DNA from 3 places in the Shewanella sp. Iso12 genome. Region 1 is predicted to be linked to each of the others. Evidence: predicted binding sites of a transcription regulator. Region 1 holds the regulator's gene; each other region holds the start of a gene.
What was found. Region 1 encodes sigma-54, which starts transcription at its own class of promoters, with help from an activator protein. Its sites were predicted from a motif close to GTTGGCACGNNNNTNGNNT; they were not measured.

Region 1 (4,586 bases):
TGTTATCATCGACGCCATTAGCCCCAATGAACCGATCCAGAGCCTGAAAACCAGTTATGTGGAGCTGGATCTGGACACCATGATCATGACCTCAGATCGCGAGATCCTGATCGAAGGCAAAGACTTTAATATCAAGGGATCCGGCCTGTACGCCGATCTCAATGCTCAGCAAGTGAAGCTGACCAGTCAGGTGAAAGGAACCTATGAAACCAAGTAAGCTTTTTATCGGTGCCCTCTTGTGCATCACAAGCCTGTCGGCGGTGGCCATTGAAGAAGATCTGCTGCAAAAAGTACAGATCAGCGCCGCCAATCAGTTTGCCGATATCAAAAACAAGCGTGTGGTATACGGCGGGCCTGTCACAGTCACCCAGGGCAGTTTGAAACTGCTGGCCGATGAACTCACGGCTTACACTGAAGACAAGAGTGGCGAACGGATCCTGGTGGCCAAGGGCTCACCCGCTACCTATACCCAGAAACTGGAAGACGGCCGTCTGGCCAGTGCCAAGGCCAAAGAGATCCACTACAACATAGACAGCCGTATCATGACCCTGCTGGGCCAGGCCAAAGTAGAACAGGACGGCAGTGAAGTGACCGCCGAGAAGATAGTCTACGACATCAACAAGCAGCAGTTGGAAGCGGAAAGCAGCGGCAAAGGCCAAGACAGGGTAACCACTGTTATCCAGCCAGAAAACTATCAGGATCTCAACAAGAAAGAACAGCAGCAGGAGCCGCAATGACCAGCACCCTGACGGCACAGAATCTGGCAAAGAGTTACAAAAAGCGCAACGTCGTCAAAGACGTCAGCCTGTCGGTCAATACCGGCCAAATCGTGGGGCTGCTGGGCCCCAACGGGGCTGGCAAGACCACCACCTTCTATATGGTGGTTGGGCTGGTACAGAGTGACAAGGGCCGTATCTTCATTGACGACGACGAGCTGACCCTGGATCCCATGCACCTGCGAGCCCGTAAAGGCATAGGCTACCTGCCACAGGAAGCCAGTATTTTCCGCAAGCTGTCGGTGCATGACAACATCATGGCCGTGCTGCAAACCCGCAAAGAACTCAACAGCGACAAGCGCGAGGAACAGCTCGAACAGTTGCTGGAAGAATTCCATATTACCCACATACGTGACAGCCTGGGGATGTCCCTCTCCGGCGGTGAACGCCGCCGGGTGGAAATCGCCCGGGCATTGGCCGCCAATCCACAGTTCATTCTGCTGGATGAGCCATTCGCCGGTGTGGATCCCATCTCAGTTATCGATATCAAGAAAATCATCGAACAGCTTAAGTCCCGCGGTTTGGGAGTGCTGATCACAGACCACAATGTTCGCGAAACACTCGACGTTTGTGAGCGAGCCTACATAGTCAGCCATGGGCAGTTGATCGCCGAGGGCACACCCGCTGAAATCTTGGACAACCAGCAAGTGCGTGCTGTGTACTTAGGCGAACAATTCAGGCTATAGTTAGGATCATGTCATCCGGTGGCAATTCCGGGTATTATAGTTTGTTATTATTGAATTTTTTCCTTGAAAAATAACGAGTAGGGATTAGCGGTATAATGAAAGCGTCACTCCAGCTCAAACTGGGTCAACAGTTGACCATGACACCTCAGTTGCAACAGGCTATTCGCCTGCTGCAACTGTCGTCCCTTGAGCTGCAGCAGGAAATCCAGGAAGCCTTGGAAGCCAACCCTCTGTTGGAAATGGCCGAGGACAACCAGGATGACGCTATCGACGACAACCACAAGGAAAACGACGCCGGCGAGTTGAGCGCCAAGCAGGAAGATGGTTCCACGGTAGAAACCTCAGAGGCATTGAACAATGAGTCTATGCCGGATGAATTACCTATGGATACCACCTGGGACGAAGTCTTTACCGCCGCCAGCGCCTCCGGGCCGGCCATGGGCCGTGAAGATGATATGCCCTTCCAGGGGGAAACCAGCGAAGGGCTCTATGAACATCTGGAATGGCAGAAGAACCTGACCCCGTTTTCCGATACCGACGACGCCATTGCCACCGCCATTATTGATGCCATCGACGAGCAGGGTTATCTGACCCAGAGCACAGAGGAGATCCTCGAAGCCATGGGCAACCCTGAGATTGAGCTCGATGAAGTCGAGGCAGTACTCAAGCGGATCCAGCACTTCGATCCTGTCGGCATCGCCTCCAGAGATCTGCGCGAATGCCTGCTGATCCAGTTGCAACAGTTCAACGCAGACACCCCGCATCTGGCCGACGCCCGCTTGTTGATTGACGAACATCTGGATCTCATTGCCGCCCGTGATTTCCGCACCCTGATGCGCAAGACCAGGCTCAAGGAAGATCAGCTGCGTGACGCCATCAACCTTATCCAGAGTCTCAATCCCCGCCCCGGCTTGCTGGTGCAGCCGATGGACGAGGAATATGTGATCCCTGATGTCAGCGTCTGGAAGAAAAACGGCCGCTGGGTAGTAGAACTCAACCCGGACTGTATGCCCAAACTCGGGATCAATCAGCAGTATGCTGCCATGGCTCGTAGCGCCCGCAGTCAATCAGACAGCCAGTTTATTCGTGGTCATCTTCAGGAAGCCAAATGGTTTATCAAGAGCCTGGAGAGCCGCAACGACACCCTGCTCAAGGTGGCCAACTGTATAGTGCAGTTCCAGCAGGGATTTTTTGAATATGGTGAAGAAGCCATGAAACCCATGGTGCTCAACGATATTGCCGAGGCGGTCGAGATGCATGAATCGACCATCTCCAGGGTCACCACTCAAAAGTATATGCATACCCCCAGGGGAATATTTGAATTGAAGTACTTCTTCTCCAGCCATGTCGGCACCGAAGATGGCGGAGAATGCTCTTCCACGGCGATCAGGGCTTTTATCAAGAAGCTCGTGGCAGCGGAAAACCAGAAGAAGCCTTTGAGCGACAGCAAGATGGCGCAACTTCTGGCAGAACAGGGAATCAACGTTGCAAGACGCACCATAGCCAAGTATCGCGAGGCTATGATGATACCACCGTCGAACCAGCGTAAGAGTTTATAAATCCACAGTTGGAAATTGGAGGAATCTTTCTATGCAAATCAACCTGACAGGACATCATATCGAGATCACCGACTCACTGCGTGACTACGTGGAAAGTAAGTTTTCTAAACTTGAACGCCATTTCGAACAGATCAATAATGTGCACGTTGTGCTCAATGTACAAAAACTGCAACAGATAGCCGAAGCCAAGATCCACCTCACAGGCGGCGAAGTCTATGCAACTTCTGAACATGCCGACATGTATGCCGCCATCGACGTTCTGATTGATAAATTGGATCGTCAGGTCATTAAACACAAAGAAAAGCTGACAAAACACTAACGATGGAACTGAGTACCATCCTGCGGCCGGAGTGCACTACCTGTGCCACTCCGGGCAGTAAGAAAAAGGTACTGGAGCTGATTAGCGATCTCGCTAGCGCCCAGTACCCCACCCTTTCCTCTCAAGCGATTTTTGAAAGCCTTTTGGCCCGCGAAAAGATGGGGAGCACAGGTATAGGTAATGGTATTGCGATTCCGCATGGCAGACTACCGGACATTACAGAGCCGATTGCCGTGCTGGTCAAATGCGAAGAGCCTATCGCCTTCGATGCCATAGACAACCAGCCGGTGGACATACTGTTCGCCCTCTTGGTGCCCGCAGATCAATGTCAGCAACACCTGAGTACCCTGTCCGCCATGGCTGAAAAGCTCAGCGATAAGGCGATACTCAAGCAGTTGCGAAAATCCAGCGACGAAACAGAACTCTATCAGGTGATCACAGGATGAAACTCGCCATAGTCTCAGGCCGCTCCGGTTCCGGAAAATCCGTTGCCCTCAGGGTACTCGAAGACCTGGGTTACTACTGTGTGGATAATCTCCCCCTGCCCATGATAGGCAGCCTGTTGGAAAACCTCCGTGGCAGCAATGATCTGGTCGCCATCAGCATAGATGTGCGCAATATGCCGGATCAGGAAAAAGTGCTGGAACAACAGTTAGCGGCCTTGCCGGAAAACACCCAACTGACCAGCTTCTTCCTCAACGCCTCCGATAAAGTGCTGCTGAAGCGCTACAGCGAAACCCGCAGACTGCACCCCCTGTCCAAGAGCAAAGTCTCACTACAGGACGCCATCAAGCTCGAAGGCAAGCTGCTGGAACCTATGTCGAAACTGGTGGATCACTACATAGACACCTCGGCGCTGAACATCTATGAACTCAGTGACACAGTGCGGGAAATTCTGCTTGGCAGTGTCGATAAAGAACTGGTGATCAACTTCGAGTCGTTCGGCTTTAAGCATGGTATGCCCCAGGAAGCCGACTTCATGTTTGATGTGCGCTTTCTGCCCAACCCTCACTGGGAGCCGGCGCTCAGACCGCTGACCGGGCTGGATGAACCTGTGCAGGAGTTTCTCAGCCGCCAGCCACTGGTGAACAAGTTTATCTGGCAGATAGAAAATCTATTGGAAACCTGGCTGCCGCACCTGGAACGCAACAACCGCAGTTACCTCACCATAGCCATAGGCTGCACCGGCGGCCAGCATAGATCTGTCTATGTCGCTGAGCAGCTCGCCAAGCGTTTTGGCAACAGC
Region 2 (4,586 bases), on a different contig from region 1:
TTGACCCAGGAAGCCAGAACCGGGATCCGTATCCATCTGGCGGCTATCTGGTTGGAGGGGCTGATAGTACTGGCTGCCATGTATTTTATGGCGATAGGCAAAGGCGGGATGGCTTTGGCAATCTCCCTGACCAATATGCTGATCCAGTTACCGTTTCTCTATCTATTGCCGCTGTTTTTGGGAGAAACCGGTGTCTGGCTGGCGATGCCGCTGTCCAACCTGATGCTGGCACTGTTGGTGTTGCCTAGGTTCTGGCGCCATCTGCATGCAAGGTCGCACCTGGCAGATGGAACCCGACAAGCACCGGACGGCACTTTGGCAAAACATCCCGCAGTCTGATGAGATGCAGGGCAAATTGAACGCAATAAAAAACCCGGTCATGCCGGGTTTTTTATTGTTCGCCTATGGCTTAGCCACGGCTGGCGCGCTTGCGGTCATTTTCAGTCAGATGACGCTTACGCACACGGATGCTCTTGGGCGTGACTTCAACCAGTTCATCATCATCGATGAATTCCAGCGCCTGCTCCAGGGTCATCTGGATATGCGGAGTCAGTACCTGAGCTTCGTCGGTACCAGAGGCACGCATGTTGGTCAGCTGCTTGCCCTTGAGGCAGTTTACTGTCAGGTCGTTGGAGCGGCTGTGGATACCCACTACCTGGCCTTCGTAAACTTCGGCGGCGTGGCCAATCATCAGACGACCGCGATCCTGCAGACCAAACAGCGCGAAGGTCAAAGCCTTACCTGTGGCGTTGGAGATCAATACCCCGTTGCTACGCTGGCCGATATCGCCACCCTTGTAAGGACCATAGTGGTCGAAGGTGTGATACAGCAGACCTGTACCTGAAGTCGCTGTCATAAACTCGGTCTGGAAACCGATCAAGCCACGGCTTGGGATCATGAAGTCGATACGTACACGGCCCTTGCCGTCAGGCTGCATGTCGCGCATGTCGGCCTTACGGGTACCCAGCTTCTCGATAACGCCGCCCTGATGTTCTTCTTCCACGTCCACAGTCAGCTGCTCGTATGGCTCGCACTTCTCGCCGTCGATCTCTTTGATGATCACTTCAGGACGGGAAACCGCCAGCTCATAACCTTCACGACGCATGTTTTCGATCAGGATAGACAGGTGCAGTTCACCACGGCCGGATACGCGGAAACGATCCGGACTCTCGGTTTCTTCCACACGCAGAGCCACGTTGTGTACCAGCTCCTGTTGCAGACGCTCAAGGATGTTACGTGAAGTCACGTACTTACCTTCTTTACCCGCGAAAGGAGAGGTGTTGACCTGGAAGGTCATAGTCATGGTTGGTTCATCAACAGACAGAGGTGGCAATGCTTCGGCATGACCGACAGCACAGATGGTGTCGGAGATCTTCAGCTCGCCCAGACCTGTGATAGCAACGATATCACCGGCATTGGCACTGTCCACTTCGTGGCGTTCCAGGCCCATGTAGCCCAGCACCTGACCGATTTTACCGTTACGGCTCTTGCCATCGGCACCGACAATAGTGACCTGTTGGTTGGTCTTGACGCTACCACGCTTGATACGACCCACACCGATAACCCCTACATAGCTGTTGTAGTCCAGCTGAGAGATCTGCATCTGGAATGCGCCTTCGGCGTCGGCATCCGGTGGAGATACTTTTTCAACGATAGTTTGGAACAGTGGGGTCATGTCTTCACTGTTGTCCTGAGGATCCAGGCTGGCAAAACCGTTCAGTGCAGAGGCATAAACCACTGGGAAGTCCAGCTGCTCGTCGGTGGCACCCAGGTTGTCAAACAGGTCAAATACCTGATCGATAACCCAATCAGGGCGGGCACCCGGACGGTCAATCTTGTTGATCACCACAATAGGCTTAAGACCTTGGGCGAATGCCTTCTTGGTCACGAAGCGGGTCTGTGGCATTGGGCCGTCCTGCGCATCAACCAGCAGCAGTACAGAGTCAACCATAGACAGAACCCGTTCTACTTCGCCACCGAAGTCGGCGTGTCCTGGGGTATCTACAATGTTAATCCGATAGTCGTTCCACTTAATGGCGGTGTTTTTCGCCAGAATAGTGATCCCACGTTCTTTCTCCAGATCGTTGGAGTCCATCACCCGCTCGGTGGCTTCTCCGCGGGTTGCCAGGGTTCCTGACTGTGCCAACAGCTTGTCTACCAGGGTAGTCTTACCGTGGTCAACGTGCGCTATGATGGCGATGTTACGTAAATTCTCTAACACAGTTTTGCCTCTTACGATCTCTGTTCTGTGGGATGCAGCAATATAAATTGAATGGTACAACCGCTTTATGACTGCTTGGCGATTGCCTTCCAGGCCTTATAAAACCTGGGCTGCCATCGTGTCGGGGAGCACAATTTCCCCGGATGGTTGCTTTAAAAAGCGTGCCATTCTACTCTAGCGAGGGGCTATCGCACAGGATTATTTTTTAGACACCTATGAATATCCGGCTTATTCAGCGCACGCACCATTATGGTGAACGCACCTTTTTGGAACACTCAATGCACCATGATAGTGCAAACCCGCTTGCCTCGCCAGCCCTCTATTTTACCACTCCCTTTATTTTCAACATCTTAGCATCTTGGCATGAGTCTGGCTTAATAGAGACCAACAAGGCGCCAGACGCTACATACTAAGAGTTGACAAAGGGCACCCCCTTTACCCTACCGGAGGCTTGATAATGTCAGTCGAATCAGTTTTACAACAGCTGCAAGAGTTGGAAGTTAAGTTTGTTGATTTACGCTTTACCGATACCAAAGGTAAGGAACAGCATGTATCTATCCCGACTCATCAGGTAGATGCTGATTTCTTTGAAGACGGCAAAATGTTCGATGGTTCATCTATCGCCGGTTGGAAAGGGATCAACGAATCTGACATGGTGCTGATGCCAGATCCAAGCAGCTTTGTACTGGATCCTTTCACCGAAGAAACCACAGCGCTGATCCGCTGCGACATCCTCGAGCCCGGCACTATGCAGGGTTACGACCGTGACCCTCGCTCTATCGCCAAGAAAGCCGAAGAGTACATGCGTTCTACCGGGATCGCCGACACTGTGCTGATCGGTCCTGAGCCAGAGTTCTTCCTGTTTGATGACGTACGTTTCGGTACCGACATGAGCGGCACCTTCGTCAAAATCGATGCCAAAGAAGCGGCCTGGAACTCAGGTACCAGCTATGAAGAAGGCAACACAGGTCACCGTCCATTCGTTAAGGGCGGCTACTTCCCGGTTGCGCCTGTGGATTCTTCACAGGATCTGCGTAGTGCCATGTGTCTGGTGCTGGAAGAGATGGGCCAGGTTGTGGAAGCTCATCACCATGAAGTTGCTACCGCGGGTCAGAACGAGATCGCCACACGCTTCAATACTCTGACCAACAAGGCCGATGAAATCCAGGTACTCAAGTACGTGATTCACAACATGGCTCATGCCTACGGCAAGACAGCAACCTTTATGCCTAAGCCGATAGTCGGCGACAACGGCAGCGGCATGCACGTACACCAGTCACTGGCCAAAGACGGCACCAACCTGTTTGCCGGTGACAAATACGGCGGCCTGTCTGAAACTGCCCTGTACTATATAGGTGGTATCATCAAGCACGCCCGTGCCCTGAACGCCTTCACCAACCCAAGCACCAACTCCTACAAGCGTTTGGTGCCACACTTTGAAGCCCCTGTGATGCTGGCTTATTCTGCCCGTAACCGCTCGGCTTCTATCCGTATCCCTGTGGTACCAAGTCCTAAGGCTCGCCGTATTGAGACCCGCTTCCCGGATCCTATGGCCAACCCTTATCTGGCCTTCGCAGCACTGCTGATGGCCGGTCTGGACGGTATCCAGAACAAGATCCACCCTGGTGATGCCATGGACAAGGATCTGTACGATCTGCCGGCCGAAGAGGCAGCGGAAATCCCGACTGTGGCCGAATCTCTGGAAGTCGCCCTGGCGGCTCTGGATGCAGACCGTGAGTTCCTGACACGCGGCGGTGTGTTCAGCGATGACTTTATCGACTCTTACCTCAAGCTGAAACAAACCGAGGCCGAGCGTGTCAGCCGCACCACTCACCCAGTCGAATTTGAGCTGTACTACAGCCTCTAATTGCCCTGCAATCAACCGATGAGTCAAGCCATCGGATAACAAGAAAAGCGCCCCGGGAGCAATCCCGGGGCGCTACTATTTTAAGGCTATAAAACTCAACCCACTCAGGGAGCACCGACAAGCTCAGGAGCACTCTGAGCCTTGGCCCCTGTGAGTATCACCGCCAACTTGAGTTCACCTTCTGTCTGGTTCAACTCCTCAAGCCCTTCTGGAGTAAAGCGATATTGGCCTTCTGTCTCCAGCGCTTCCATGGTGCCACCGCAGGTGTCGACGGTTTCGCTGCATTCGAAACGCACCCCCTTATGCCAAGGCATGGAGAAGGCCGATACCTGCTCAGCGGGCATCTTGAGGTACATCACCAGATAGTTACTGCCGGCATCCTTGACGGGTTTGCCCTCCGCCGTAGTCAGGCTAAAGGTCAGTGCCTGGCTTTGAGGATCCACGGCGCTCAGTGCCACCTTGAGGCTTTCGGCTTCATTAATGGACACAGACTGCTCA
Region 3 (4,586 bases), on a different contig from region 1:
TGTCGCGCCAGCCAATCGTAGTAAGGCGCTCCACCATGGAACCAATCATGTTGGCCATCGGCATAAACCAGCTCTGAAGCATAGGCCAAAGGATCGGTTATGGTTTCGTTGAAATGACGGGCGGCGTGCAGGAACTCAACCCCCATCTGATCCCAGACATATTCCATGGCATCCATATAAGCCATCACAAATGGTGCCATTGACTTGGACTCTTCAAAATACTCAACGAACGGGGTATCTGAGATCACCACAACTCTGTGCCCCTGCTCTTTGAGCCTGAACACTATGGTCATCTGCTCCTGCATCTGTTCATTGAAGAAGTCGACATAGTCGCTGAGTTCAATATCCTTGAGTTTTTCGGCTCTGGAATTCCGCATCCATTCAATAAACATGGAAACTGTCTGGTGCGTCTGTAGCCCTATATTGGTCAAGACAACTGAGTCTGCGAGTTTCTCCGATTTTACCAAAGCATCCAGGTTGGCCAGGATCGGCTGCCAGAGCTTTCTCGAATCGGCGCTCTCCAGCGGTACCACGATGTCACTCTCCGGACTCAGTACAAATTTATGCTGGGCAAATCCCGAGCCATTCATCACCATGCCACCGCAGAAAGCTTGCCCCAGATGTTCAAACGCCTTGGCCAATTTCCCCATATGGCTGTCGCCAATCAGTGTCAGGGTATCGGCCGTGACCTTGGCACCTGTGGCGGTTCTTTGCAAGGCATCCAGCAACTCTTCGTCACAATCGGCTTCAAGGTGATTGGTAACCAGGTTTTCCTCACAGGCCAACGCCTTGGACCAGTGACGCATCACATAGCCGACTCCCTCTTTGGAAACAGTGCGCATGTTGTCCAGAAACCGGAAATCTGCAGGCAAGGAGGTAGTGATCAACTCATAGGAGGGAAAGTAACTGGCATCGGCGACATCCTTGCAGAAGCTGCCGGCGACGGCCCGTAAAACAGACTTGGAATGACCATTGGCCACCAACACATGTTCTTCAGTAGCCGTGGCGGTGAGGGGCACAGGAGATACAGTCAATATCAATTTCAGCTTTGGATTGATGCACTTGAGTTGCTGCAACAGCCGGTCGAGATCGATATAGACCTCTTCGTAATCAAAGACCTTGAGCCGGTAACAATCAGGGTCAAACTCGCCCAGTTTGACTCCAGGACAGGAGGGATAACAAACCCCATTGGGATCGACCCAGGTTTCAATCAACCCCAGAGTGAAAATAAAGCTGTTACTTGCGGCAATATGGCGTTTGGTTTCGGCCACGACCTTGCGACGATATTCGAGCAATGCCTCCCGGGAGGAGTAGCCTTCCTTGCTTTTCGGCAGCAGTAAGTCGTAATAGCGTTGGTTTTCTTCATCAAAATAGATGCTGTACTGAGCAAGTTCCTGTTCCCCCTTGATAAACCATTGCAACAAAGCACGGGCGTTATACAGGTTGCCAAAGGCAAAACTGGATGTCACATCTGGGTTTAGCTCACTGCGCAGATAAGAGTAGTTATGCTGTTCCAGCCAATTTCCTATGTGCTGGGCAAAACAGGAACCTGCCGAAGAGAGTTGTTGTTTGGTATCAATGGGGAGCCTGGGGATGAGCTCACGAAAAAGCTCAGTCTCGGGCCGAATATCCGCCACCGCTGAACGCCAAAAACGCTCCTTATGAACGGGATCATAAGGTAAAGAATGCTCCATGCTACTGCCTCCAATGCAAAATATTCCTCTACCGCCACCACGGTACAGCTGTGGTTACCCGATCCAGTGCGCGGTATAGATTAATTGCGACAGGCAACCAAAAAGAGACATTATTTAACACTTTCATAAACTTGACGTCTACATCAGCAGATCACATATTGCAGATGTGGGGCAGAAATTTACCAATTCAAAGGGGTAAGCCAAGCACGGTTTTGGGAAACGAAGCTGACGTTTTGGCAACAACGCAGGTATAGCCGTTGTGATTACGCCATGTCAGAGCCACAAAAAAGGGCTGCCGCTGCTGCCCTTTTGGTTGCATCTTTAGGTTTCAGTACGGCTTATGAATGCTGCTCCAGCCATTCGCGTACCGGCCGGAAGCTGCGTCTGTGCTCAGGCAAGACACCGTGTTGACTCAAGGCTTCGAAATGCGCCTTGGTGGGGTAGCCCTTATGGGCAGCAAAACCATACTCAGGGTGGCGACTGTCAAGCTCGGCCATCTCCCGGTCGCGGGTGACCTTGGCTATGATAGAGGCGGCGCTGATGACAGGGATCAAGCCATCGCCCTTAACCACCGCGGCTGAAGGCAGGCCAAAATCCGGGGTCCGATTACCATCTACCAAGACTTTCTCGGGACGCACGTTCAAGCCCGCCACGGCGCGCTGCATCGCCAACATGGTGGCATGCAGTATGTTGAGCTCATCGATTTCCGCCGGGCTGGCTCGACCGACTGAGACCGCCAGCGCCTTGGCCAGGATCTCTTCATAGAGGGCATCGCGTTTCTTTTCGCTGAGCTTCTTGGAATCATTAAGGCCGCTAATTGGATTGGCGGGATCCAGGATCACCGCCGCGGTGACCACATCGCCGACCAAGGGGCCACGCCCCACTTCATCTACCCCGGCGACCAGCCCCTGGCACAACAGCTGCGCTTCGGCTTCCGAGAGTTGCTTATAGACTGTCATCTTTCCTCGGCTTTTTATCGAGCAAGGCCACAACCGCCTGGGCCGCCTTTTCACTGGCGTTGCAGGCCAGCAGGCTGTGCAGCTTAGTAAACTCGGCCAGCAACGGCCGGTTATCTTTATCCAGCAATTTACCCACCTCTTCGGCTATCCGCTCGGCAGTGCAATCGTCTTGGATAAGCTCCGGCACCAACTCCCTTCCGGCCAACAAATTGGGCAAAGAGAAGTGGTTTATCTGCATCATCCGCTTGGCAATACGGTAAGTGATAGGGCTGACCCGATAGCCAACCACCATGGGGCGCTTGACCAACATGGCTTCCAGCGTGGCGGTGCCCGATGCCAACAAGATGGTATCGCTGGCAGCCATCACTTCCCGAGAGCGCCCTTCCGTCATATGAATTTCCAGATCCGGCGCATAGGTTTCCAGTGCGGCAAGAAACTGCTCGCGGCGTTTTTCATTCACCAAGGGGGTAATAAACTTGAGATCCGGATAGCGCTGTTTCAGCAGCCTGGCCGCCTCCACAAAGGGTTGGGCCAACATCTTCAGCTCACCACCACGGGAACCCGGCAGGATAGCCAGATATTCGGCTTCGACTTTCAAGCCGAGTGCTTCTCTGGCAAGACGCTTGTCATTCTCCATCGGGATTTCATCGGCCAGAGTGTGACCGACAAAGGTGCAAGGCACCTGATGCTTGTCGTAGAAGGCTTTTTCAAACGGCAGCAGTGACAGCACCATGTTGGTAGCGCGGGCGATTTTGAAGATCCGCTTAGGGCGCCAGGCCCAGACCGACGGGCTGACATAATGCACCGTCTTGATCCCGTGCGCCTTGAGCTTGAGCTCCAGGCCGATATTGAAGTCCGGGGCATCTATACCGATAAAGCAATCCGGCTGCAGCGCGGTTATCTGTTTGACCAGACTCGAGCGTATCTTCAGCAATCTGGGCAGGCGGGAGAGCACCTCGGCAATTCCCATCACGGCCAACTCTTCCATGGCAAACAGCGACTCGAATCCGAGAGCTTCCATGCGGGGGCCACCGATACCGATAAAACGGGCGTCCGGATAGCGCTGTTGCAATGCTTTCATCAGGCCGGCACCTAAAATATCGCCGGAGATTTCTCCGGCGACCATTGCAAAGACTAACTTTCTATTTTGTGTCATTCGTTCTCACTGTATCAGCGAATAATTCCTCGATTCGAGGAGGTCACAAAATCAACAAATGCTTGTACCTGTGGCTCTTTTGCGGCGTCCTCAGCCATGGCGGCGACGGCCTCTTCCAGAGTCAGGCTGCTGCGATACAGGGTCTTGTAGGCCCGGCGCAGCGCTTGCTGGGTCTCTTTGGCAAAACCACGGCGCTTCATGCCTTCCATATTCAGACCACGTGGTATGGCCGCCTGGCCAGAGGCCATCACGAAAGGAGGCACGTCCTGCAGCACCAAAGAGCAACCAGCGGTAAAGGCATGGGCACCTATGTGCACAAACTGGTGCACCCCTGTCATACCGCCGAGAATAGCCCAGTCACCCACATGGCAATGACCGGCAATAGAGGCGTTATTGGCCATGATCACATTGTCGCCCACCACGCAGTCGTGGGCGATATGTACATAGGCCATAAACAGGTTATTGGAGCCGATGCGGGTCTCGCTGTTGTCCTGCACCGTACCCCGGTGAATGGTGACAGATTCACGGATGATATTGTTATCACCCATGATAAGCCGGGTAGGCTCACCGGCATATTTCTTGTCCTGGCAATCTTCACCAACGGAGGCAAACTGGAAAATCCGGTTGCCCTTGCCAATGATGCTGGGTCCCTTGATAACCACGTGGGAACTGATCCAGCAGTCATCGCCGATCTCCACATTCGCCCCTATGTAGCTCCAGGGACCGATAGTGACATTTTTACCTATCTTGGCTTCGGGGTGAACGAAAGCTAATTTA

Region 2: a site for sigma-54 is predicted at 2,579-2,597, ahead of glnA (glutamate--ammonia ligase). Genes of this name have one in related genera too.
Region 3: a site for sigma-54 is predicted at 1,917-1,935, ahead of HCX89_RS04515 (GSCFA domain-containing protein). Genes of this name have one in related genera too.

What each region holds. Positions count from the first base shown of each region.
Region 1 covers NZ_JAAUHW010000012.1:8,135-12,720, forward strand. The annotation lists gene lptC (LPS export ABC transporter periplasmic protein LptC) at 1-217, shown strand, start outside; gene lptA (lipopolysaccharide transport periplasmic protein LptA) at 204-737, shown strand; gene lptB (LPS export ABC transporter ATP-binding protein) at 734-1,462, shown strand; gene HCX89_RS17530 (RNA polymerase factor sigma-54) at 1,558-3,021, shown strand; gene hpf (ribosome hibernation promoting factor) at 3,053-3,340, shown strand; gene ptsN (PTS IIA-like nitrogen regulatory protein PtsN) at 3,343-3,786, shown strand; gene rapZ (RNase adapter RapZ) at 3,783-4,586, shown strand, end outside.
Region 2 covers NZ_JAAUHW010000003.1:303,192-307,777, reverse strand. The annotation lists gene HCX89_RS08080 (MATE family efflux transporter) at 1-339, shown strand, start outside; gene typA (translational GTPase TypA) at 410-2,221, opposite strand; gene glnA (glutamate--ammonia ligase) at 2,679-4,088, shown strand; gene HCX89_RS08065 (hypothetical protein) at 4,193-4,586, opposite strand, start outside.
Region 3 covers NZ_JAAUHW010000002.1:116,096-120,681, reverse strand. The annotation lists gene HCX89_RS04515 (GSCFA domain-containing protein) at 1-1,694, opposite strand, end outside; gene rnhB (ribonuclease HII) at 2,033-2,653, opposite strand; gene lpxB (lipid-A-disaccharide synthase) at 2,640-3,809, opposite strand; gene lpxA (acyl-ACP--UDP-N-acetylglucosamine O-acyltransferase) at 3,824-4,586, opposite strand, start outside.